One region of the Rhizobium sp. CB2179 genome, then DNA from elsewhere that is predicted to be linked to it. Evidence: predicted binding sites of a transcription regulator. Region 1 holds the regulator's gene; the other holds the start of a gene.
The links. The regulator PhoB, encoded in region 1, activates phosphate uptake and scavenging genes when phosphate is short. The targets are predictions, from matches to a motif close to TGTCATNNANCTGTCAT.
Positions count from the first base shown of each region.

Region 1 (3,609 bases):
GGATGATGTCGAGCACGGCGCTGCCGACGGCCATGGCAAGCGGATTGCCGCCATAGGTCGAGCCATGCGTACCGGCCTTCATGCCGGAGGCGGCCTCTGATGTGGCAAGGCAGGCGCCGAGCGGGAAACCGCCGCCGATGCCCTTGGCGACCGCCATGATGTCGGGGGTGATGCCCGACCATTCATGGGCGAAGAGCTTGCCGGTGCGGCCGACGCCGGTCTGGACCTCGTCGAGGATCAACAGCAGGCCGTTCTCGTCGCAGAGCTGGCGAAGCGCCTTCATGAACTCAGGTGTGGCAGGACGCACACCGCCCTCGCCCTGCACCGGCTCGATGAGGATGGCGGCCGTCGCCTCGGTGATCGCGGCGCGGACCGCTTCGATATCGCCGAAAGCCACCTGATCGAAACCCGGCGCCTTGGGGCCGAAGCCTTCGAGATATTTCTCCTGGCCGCCGGCGGCGATGGTCGCCAGCGTCCGTCCGTGGAAGGCGCCTTCGAAGGTGATGATATGGAAGCGCTCGGGATGGCCCTTGGAAAACTGATAGCGGCGCGCCGTCTTGATCGCGCATTCGAGCGCCTCGGCACCCGAATTGGTGAAGAACACCTTGTCGGCGAAGGTGGCGTCCGTCAGGCGTTTTGCCAGACGCTCCTGGCCGGGGATCTCATAGATGTTCGACAGGTGCCAGACCTTGTCGGCCTGCTCCTTCAGTGCGCCGACCACATGCGGATTGCTGTGGCCGACTGAGGTGACGGCAACGCCGGCGCCGAAATCGAGATATCGCTCGCCAGTTTCGGTGATCAGCCATACGCCCTCGCCTCGCTCGAACCGCAGCGGGGCACGAGAATAGGTGTCATAAAGCGGCGCGGCTTCAGCCATGGCGCGATCTCCATCAAAGTTGCCGGGCAATGACTCCGGCTAAGGAAACCAGGCCCGAAAAATCAAAAATGCCGCCTTGCGGCGGCGAGTGGCACTATTTCCTTTTCGCGCTGCAATGTCAACAAAACGGCGCCCTTAGCGTATGCAGCACAGGTGTACAGCGGCATTTTCAGTCTTCAACAGGCATTATTGCAGAAATGCCACGCAGGGACAGCAAGTTGGGGAAAACTACGAATTCGATTCATCCGGATTCATGCGACTCTTGTCACGGAGTCAGGCTCACACTAGGTTAAAGATCAATTACTAGACTGCATGCGGCGGAACTAGTCACCAAAATTGATCAAGCGTTTCTTGTTTCGGAGCTCCCGGGACAACGGTGAGGGATTCTGCCATCACCAACGCAAAAGGTGGAGACAGGGCATGAACTGGACAGACGAGCGGGTCGAGAAACTCAAGAAGCTTTGGGCCGAAGGACTGAGCGCCAGCCAGATCGCGGCACAACTTGGCGGTGTCAGCCGAAACGCGGTCATCGGCAAAGTGCACCGGCTGTGCCTTCCCGGCCGTGCCAAGGCCGGCGGCACCAACACCGCGGCGCGAACGCCGAAGCGCAACACATCGGCGCCGCGCGCGCCGAACTTCGCCTCTCGCATCACCACCCGCACCGTTACCCGCCAGCAGGGCGCGACGATGCTGAAGGAAGAGATCGAGATCGAAACGATCGAGGAAATGGAATACGTGCCGAGAGGCAATGTGGTGGTGCCGATTTCGCGCCGCCTCGGCCTGACGGAACTGACCGAGCGCACCTGCAAATGGCCGGTCGGCGATCCGCTGAAGGACGACTTCCATTTCTGCGGCTGCGAGTCCCCCGACAATTCGCCCTATTGCAGCTATCACCAGAAGCTTGCCTACCAGCCGGTCAACGAACGCCGCCGGGCAGCGGCGCGCGCCAGCTGAGGGGGCTGACCATCGTTAGAATGCAGAAAACGGGCCGAGCGGCCCGTTTTTTTATGCGCGGATGGAAGCTCAGGTTTCCCTCCGTCATGCTCGGCCTTGTGCCGAGCATCTGATCACCTCAACTACTTGAGAGAAAAACCTTTATTTTCAAATGCTTAATTTGGCGTGCGCAGATCCTCGGCACAAGGCCGAGGATGACGTCGCGGGTTTTGCCAGGGCTTTGCCAGCAGGCTCAGATGAAAGCCCTCAGGCTTCCATCGAATAACCGGCGCCGCGGACGGTGCGGATGACGTCCTGCATGTTGGAGAAATTCAGCGCCTTGCGCAGGCGGCCGACATGGACGTCGACGGTGCGCTCGTCGACATAGATATCGTGGCCCCAGACGCCGTCCAGAAGCTGCGAGCGGGAGAAGACCCGGCCCGGCGACGACATCAGGAATTCCAGCAGGCGGAATTCGGTGGGGCCGAGGCGGACTTCGCGGGTCTTGCGATGGACGCGATGGGTCTCACGGTCGAGCTCGATGTCACCGCATTTCAGCACCGTCGACAGCACCTCGGGACGGGCGCGACGCAGCATCGCCTTGACGCGGGCAACGAGCTCGGGGGTCGAAAAGGGCTTGACGACATAGTCGTCGGCGCCCGTCGACAATCCGCGGACACGCTCGCTCTCTTCGCCGCGCGCCGTCAGCATGATGATCGGCAGGCGCTCGGTCTCCGGCCGCATGCGCAGGCGCCGGCAGAGCTCGATGCCGGAGACGCCGGGCAGCATCCAATCGAGGATGAGAAGATCGGGCGTGCGCTCCTGAAGCCGCATTTCGGCTTCGTCGCCACGAAGGATGGTATCGACCTCGAAGCCTTCCGCTTCGAGATTGTAGCGAAGAAGCACGCTGAGGGCTTCCTCGTCTTCAACAACTGCAACTCTCGGGATCATGCGTGTGGGTCTCCTCGCGCATGATCCTTAAACCGGGGGTGATTTAAGCAATGCATCCTGCGCAAAATCAGAATTGGCTGCGACCTCTTGCGCGCCCGGATGGGCGCGCACGCAAGCGGCGGGGTGTAGGCGGTTATTCGGTGACCGCGCCGACGGTGTTGGCGCTGTCATCCTTTGGACGGTCGCCTTCCGGCTGCGCGCCTGTCGTCATGTAAAAGATCGTCTCGGCGATGTTGGTGGCGTGGTCGCCAATGCGCTCGATGTTCTTGGCGCAGAAGAGAAGATGCGTGCAGCTGGTGATGTTGCGCGGATCTTCCATCATGTAGGTCAGGAGTTCGCGGAACAGCGAGGTGTACATCGCGTCGATCTCGTTGTCGCGTTCGCGGATCGCATTCGCCTTGTCGGCGGAACGATTGGTGTAGACGTCGAGCACTTCCTTGAGCTGGACGAGCGCCAGCTCGGACAGATGCTCGAGGCCGCGGGCGAGCTTGCGGGGAACGCCGGTGCTTTGGACGGCGATGACGCGCTTGGCGGTGTTCTTGCCGAGGTCGCCGACCCGTTCGAGATCGGCGGCGATGCGGATCGAACCCATGATTTCGCGAAGGTCCGCGGCCATCGGCTGGCGGCGGGCGATGGTGACGATCGCCTTGTCGCCGATTTCGCGTTCGGCGTGATCGAGGATCACATCGTCGGAGATGACCTTCTGCGCCAGCGCGGTATCGCCGTTGACGAGCGCCCGCACGGCTTCGGCGACCATCTGCTCGGCCAGGCCGCCCATTTCGGAAATCCGCCTGGACAGGAACTTCAGATCATCATCATAGGCAGAATAAATATGTGTCGATGCCATG
Region 1 covers NZ_CM172781.1:184,498-188,106, reverse strand. The annotation lists gene AC244Q_RS00950 (aspartate aminotransferase family protein) at 1-877, opposite strand, end outside; gene AC244Q_RS00945 (GcrA family cell cycle regulator) at 1,298-1,831, shown strand; gene phoB (phosphate regulon transcriptional regulator PhoB) at 2,078-2,761, opposite strand; gene phoU (phosphate signaling complex protein PhoU) at 2,895-3,608, opposite strand.

Region 2 (3,609 bases), 2.0 Mb from region 1:
GGATATTCATCGGGGGCGGCGATTACCGAAATGGAGCAACTGGCCTCGGAACTTCCCGACGGTTTCGGCTTCGAATGGACCGGCCAGTCGCTGGAGGAGCTGAGATCGGGATCGCAGGCGCCGTTCCTGTTCGGCCTCAGCATTCTCTTCGTCTTCCTGCTGCTGTCGGGGCTTTACGAAAGCTGGTCCATCCCGTTGTCGGTGATGTTGGTCGTGCCGCTCGGCGTCATCGGCTGCGTGCTTGCGGTGATGAGCCGCGACATGTCCAACGACATCTACTTCAAGGTCGGCCTGATCGCGATCATTGGGCTGTCGGCGAAGAACGCCATCCTGATCGTCGAATTCGCCAAGGACGGGTTTGCCGAGGGCAAATCGCTGATGGATGCCGCGATCGAAGGCGCCCGTCTGCGCTTCCGACCGATCATCATGACCTCGCTAGCCTTCACTTTGGGCGTGATGCCGCTGGCGATCGCCACCGGGCCAAGTGCGGCCAGCCAGAATGCCATCGGCACGGGCGTGCTTGGCGGCATGATCTCGGCGACGGTGCTGGCGATCTTCTTCGTTCCCGTCTTCTTCGTCTTCGTGCTGCGTCTCTTGAGGACGAAGCGGCCGGAGACTGTGAATGAGGAGACGCCGGCCGGGCAGGAGCCCGCGCCGGTAACGTCGCCGAGCTGAGGTGAAGAGTTGGCGGTTTGCCTTGCGCAACCCACCACAGCTTTGCGCCGTTCCGATTTAAGGAATTATGCAGTCGGCTTCGGCGTGATCGTCACGTCGGCGCCATAGGCATCGCGCAGTTCGCCTTCCTGTCCCGGCTGCCGATCGGCCGCCTGATGCAGCAGGATCGACTCGTATCCTTGCGAGCGCGTCCCCTCGATCAGCGTGATATCGGCGTTTCCGGGATTGTCGGAGCGCTCGAACCACTCGACGGGGCGGTGCAGAAAATTCATTTCGACCGCCCGGTTGGTGACGCCATGACCGACGATCACCACGTTGTGGTCGCCATTTTCGGCACCGTGCATGACGGTCTGCAGGAACAGGCGCACCCGCTGGGCCACATCCGCCCGGCTTTCGCCATCCGGCGGCCGTGCGTAGAACTTGCCGCTGTTACTGCGCAGCCTCGCCCATTTTTCGAACTCGTCGGGAAACTTCTGCTTCTGTTCGGCGTGGTCGTAGATTTCGGTGAAGAGACCGAAATCCTGCTCGCGCAACAGATAGTCCTCCCTGATGCCGCCGACAAAACTTTCCGGCAGTGCTTCGAGCAGCGCATCTTTGCTCTGCCGGGTCCTCAGAAAGGGCGAATACCAGATATGCAGCTTGCCGAAACCCGCGCTCGGCAATGACCTGAGATAGGACGCGATCACGCCGCCTGCTTCGAGAGCCTGCCGATGGCCCCACTGCGTCAGCGGCACGTTGTGATCGCCGAATTGGCGGTAGGCCTGTTCGTTGATGTTGCCGAGGGATTCGCCGTGGCGAACGAGAAAGAGACGCATCAGCCATCCCGCATTGTCGGATATGGAATCGGCGCCATCATGAACGCCCTGAATGAACAGGGCAACCTTGTCGCGGGACCTGGCGGCGACGGGCATACTGCCCGCGTGGCGACGGGACTACTACCCGCGCGGAATGAACAGGTTTGCAGGGCTTTTCCCCAGCTTGTCATCTTCCTGAAACACGAGTCTGGTTTTGGAAGGCTAGATGAAAGATGGGACATGAGCGGTAGCTCGTGAAAGACATGATGGAACCCAGACATTTCCGCACGCTCTTCATTTCCGATGTCCATCTCGGCTCGAAGGCCGCGAAGGCCGACTTCCTCTTGGATTTCCTGCGCCACCACGAAGCCGATACGATCGTGCTCGTCGGCGACATCGTCGACGGCTGGCGCCTGAAGCGCAGCTGGTACTGGCCGCAGGTCTGCAACGACGTCGTCCAGAAACTGTTGCGCAAGGCGCGCAAGGGTACGCGCGTCGTTTATATTCCCGGCAATCACGACGAATTCCTGCGCGCCTTCCCGGGCATGCATTTCGGCGGCATCGAGGTCGTCGAGCGTATGATGCATGACGGCGCCGACGGCAGAAAATATCTGATCCTGCATGGCGACGAGTTCGACGTCGTCGTCCGCAACGCCCGACTGCTCGCCTATCTCGGCGACTGGGCCTATGACACGGCAATCCGCATCAACATCATCCTGGCGGCGGTGCGCCGCCGACTCGGCATGCCCTACTGGTCGTTCTCGGCCTGGGCGAAGCTGCAGGTCAAGCATGCTGTCAACTTTATCGGCGAATTTGAGCGCGTCGTGGCCGAGGAAGCCCGCAAAAACGGCGCCGATGGGGTGATCTGCGGACATATCCATCATGCCATCATCCAGGACATGGACGGTATCCGCTACATCAACACCGGCGATTGGGTGGAAAGCTGCACGGCTGTCGCCGAGCACGAGGATGGCACGTTCGAACTGATCACCTGGCGGGCGCTCGCCAGCAGCGTGCCGGCGCTTGCCGCTATCGAAATGCATGACGAGGGCGAACTGGCCCCGCAAGCCGCCTGATTTTGGCGCCGGCGCATCCGCGCCTGCGCTCCCACGAATTTAGCCGTTACCGTCAGGCGACAGGCCCTATTTATTTTCTAAAACGTTTCAGAACGGCTATTTCTCGCAATAGTCGCCTCCAGGGTGGTGTGTTAGGACAACGTCCAGTTTCCTTCAGGTCCACCCATGATTCCCGCTCAAAATTCCCCGACGGGTGAGGGAGCGCCGCCGCGCTTCCGGCTTCTCAGTGCGCTTTCCTATTGTGCGCCGCTGCTCGTCAACGGCATCGTCCTGCCGTTCTTTCCCGTCTGGCTCGCAACCCATAGCTTTAGCGATCATGAGATCGGCATCATCCTTGCCATACCCATGGTGGTTCGCGTGCTGGTGGCGCCTGTCGTCGCCATGATCGCCGATCGATTGAAGGAGCGCGCCGACGTGCTGCTCTGGTCGGGCGGCCTTTCGCTGCTGACGGCGGTCGCGCTGTTCTGGACGACGACTTTCTGGCCGGTGACGATCGTCTATGCGCTGCAGGGCGCCACCTTCGCACCCTATGTGCCCGTCGTCGAATCCATCGTCATCTCGGGCGTGCGCCGCTGGGGGCTCGATTACGGGTCGATGCGCGTGTGGGGCTCCATCGCCTTTATCGTCTCGACGCTGGTCGGTGGCCAGATGATCAGCCGGTGGGGCGGCGGAATGGTGCTCGATGTCATGGTGTTCGGCTTTGTCATGACCGTTGTCATGGCGATCTTCTGTCCGCGCATCGGGCCAACGCGACGGCGGGGCCAGCCGATCAACATCCCAGCCGCTACCGGCAGTGGCCTGCGCGAGCCGCACCTGCTGCTGCTTTTGATCGGCGTTGCCATCCAGCAGTCGAGCCATGCGGTGCTGAACGCTTTTTCCTCGATCTACTGGCATCAGCTCGGCTTCTCCGGGACTGAGGTCGGGCTGCTCTGGAGCGCCGGCGTCGCCTCGGAAGTGACGGTGTTCTTCCTGTCGAAGCGTCTCAACCGTCGCTTCGATGCCTGGACGCTGATCCGCTTCGGCTGCGCCATCAGCGTCTGCCGCTGGATCCTGTTTCCGATGAA
Region 2 covers NZ_CM172781.1:2,157,843-2,161,451, reverse strand. The annotation lists gene AC244Q_RS10810 (efflux RND transporter permease subunit) at 1-675, shown strand, start outside; gene AC244Q_RS10805 (histidine phosphatase family protein) at 741-1,490, opposite strand; gene AC244Q_RS10800 (UDP-2,3-diacylglucosamine diphosphatase) at 1,733-2,545, shown strand; gene AC244Q_RS10795 (MFS transporter) at 2,711-3,609, shown strand, end outside.
Region 2: the regulator PhoB is predicted to act here: its motif matches at 1,655-1,671, upstream of AC244Q_RS10800 (UDP-2,3-diacylglucosamine diphosphatase).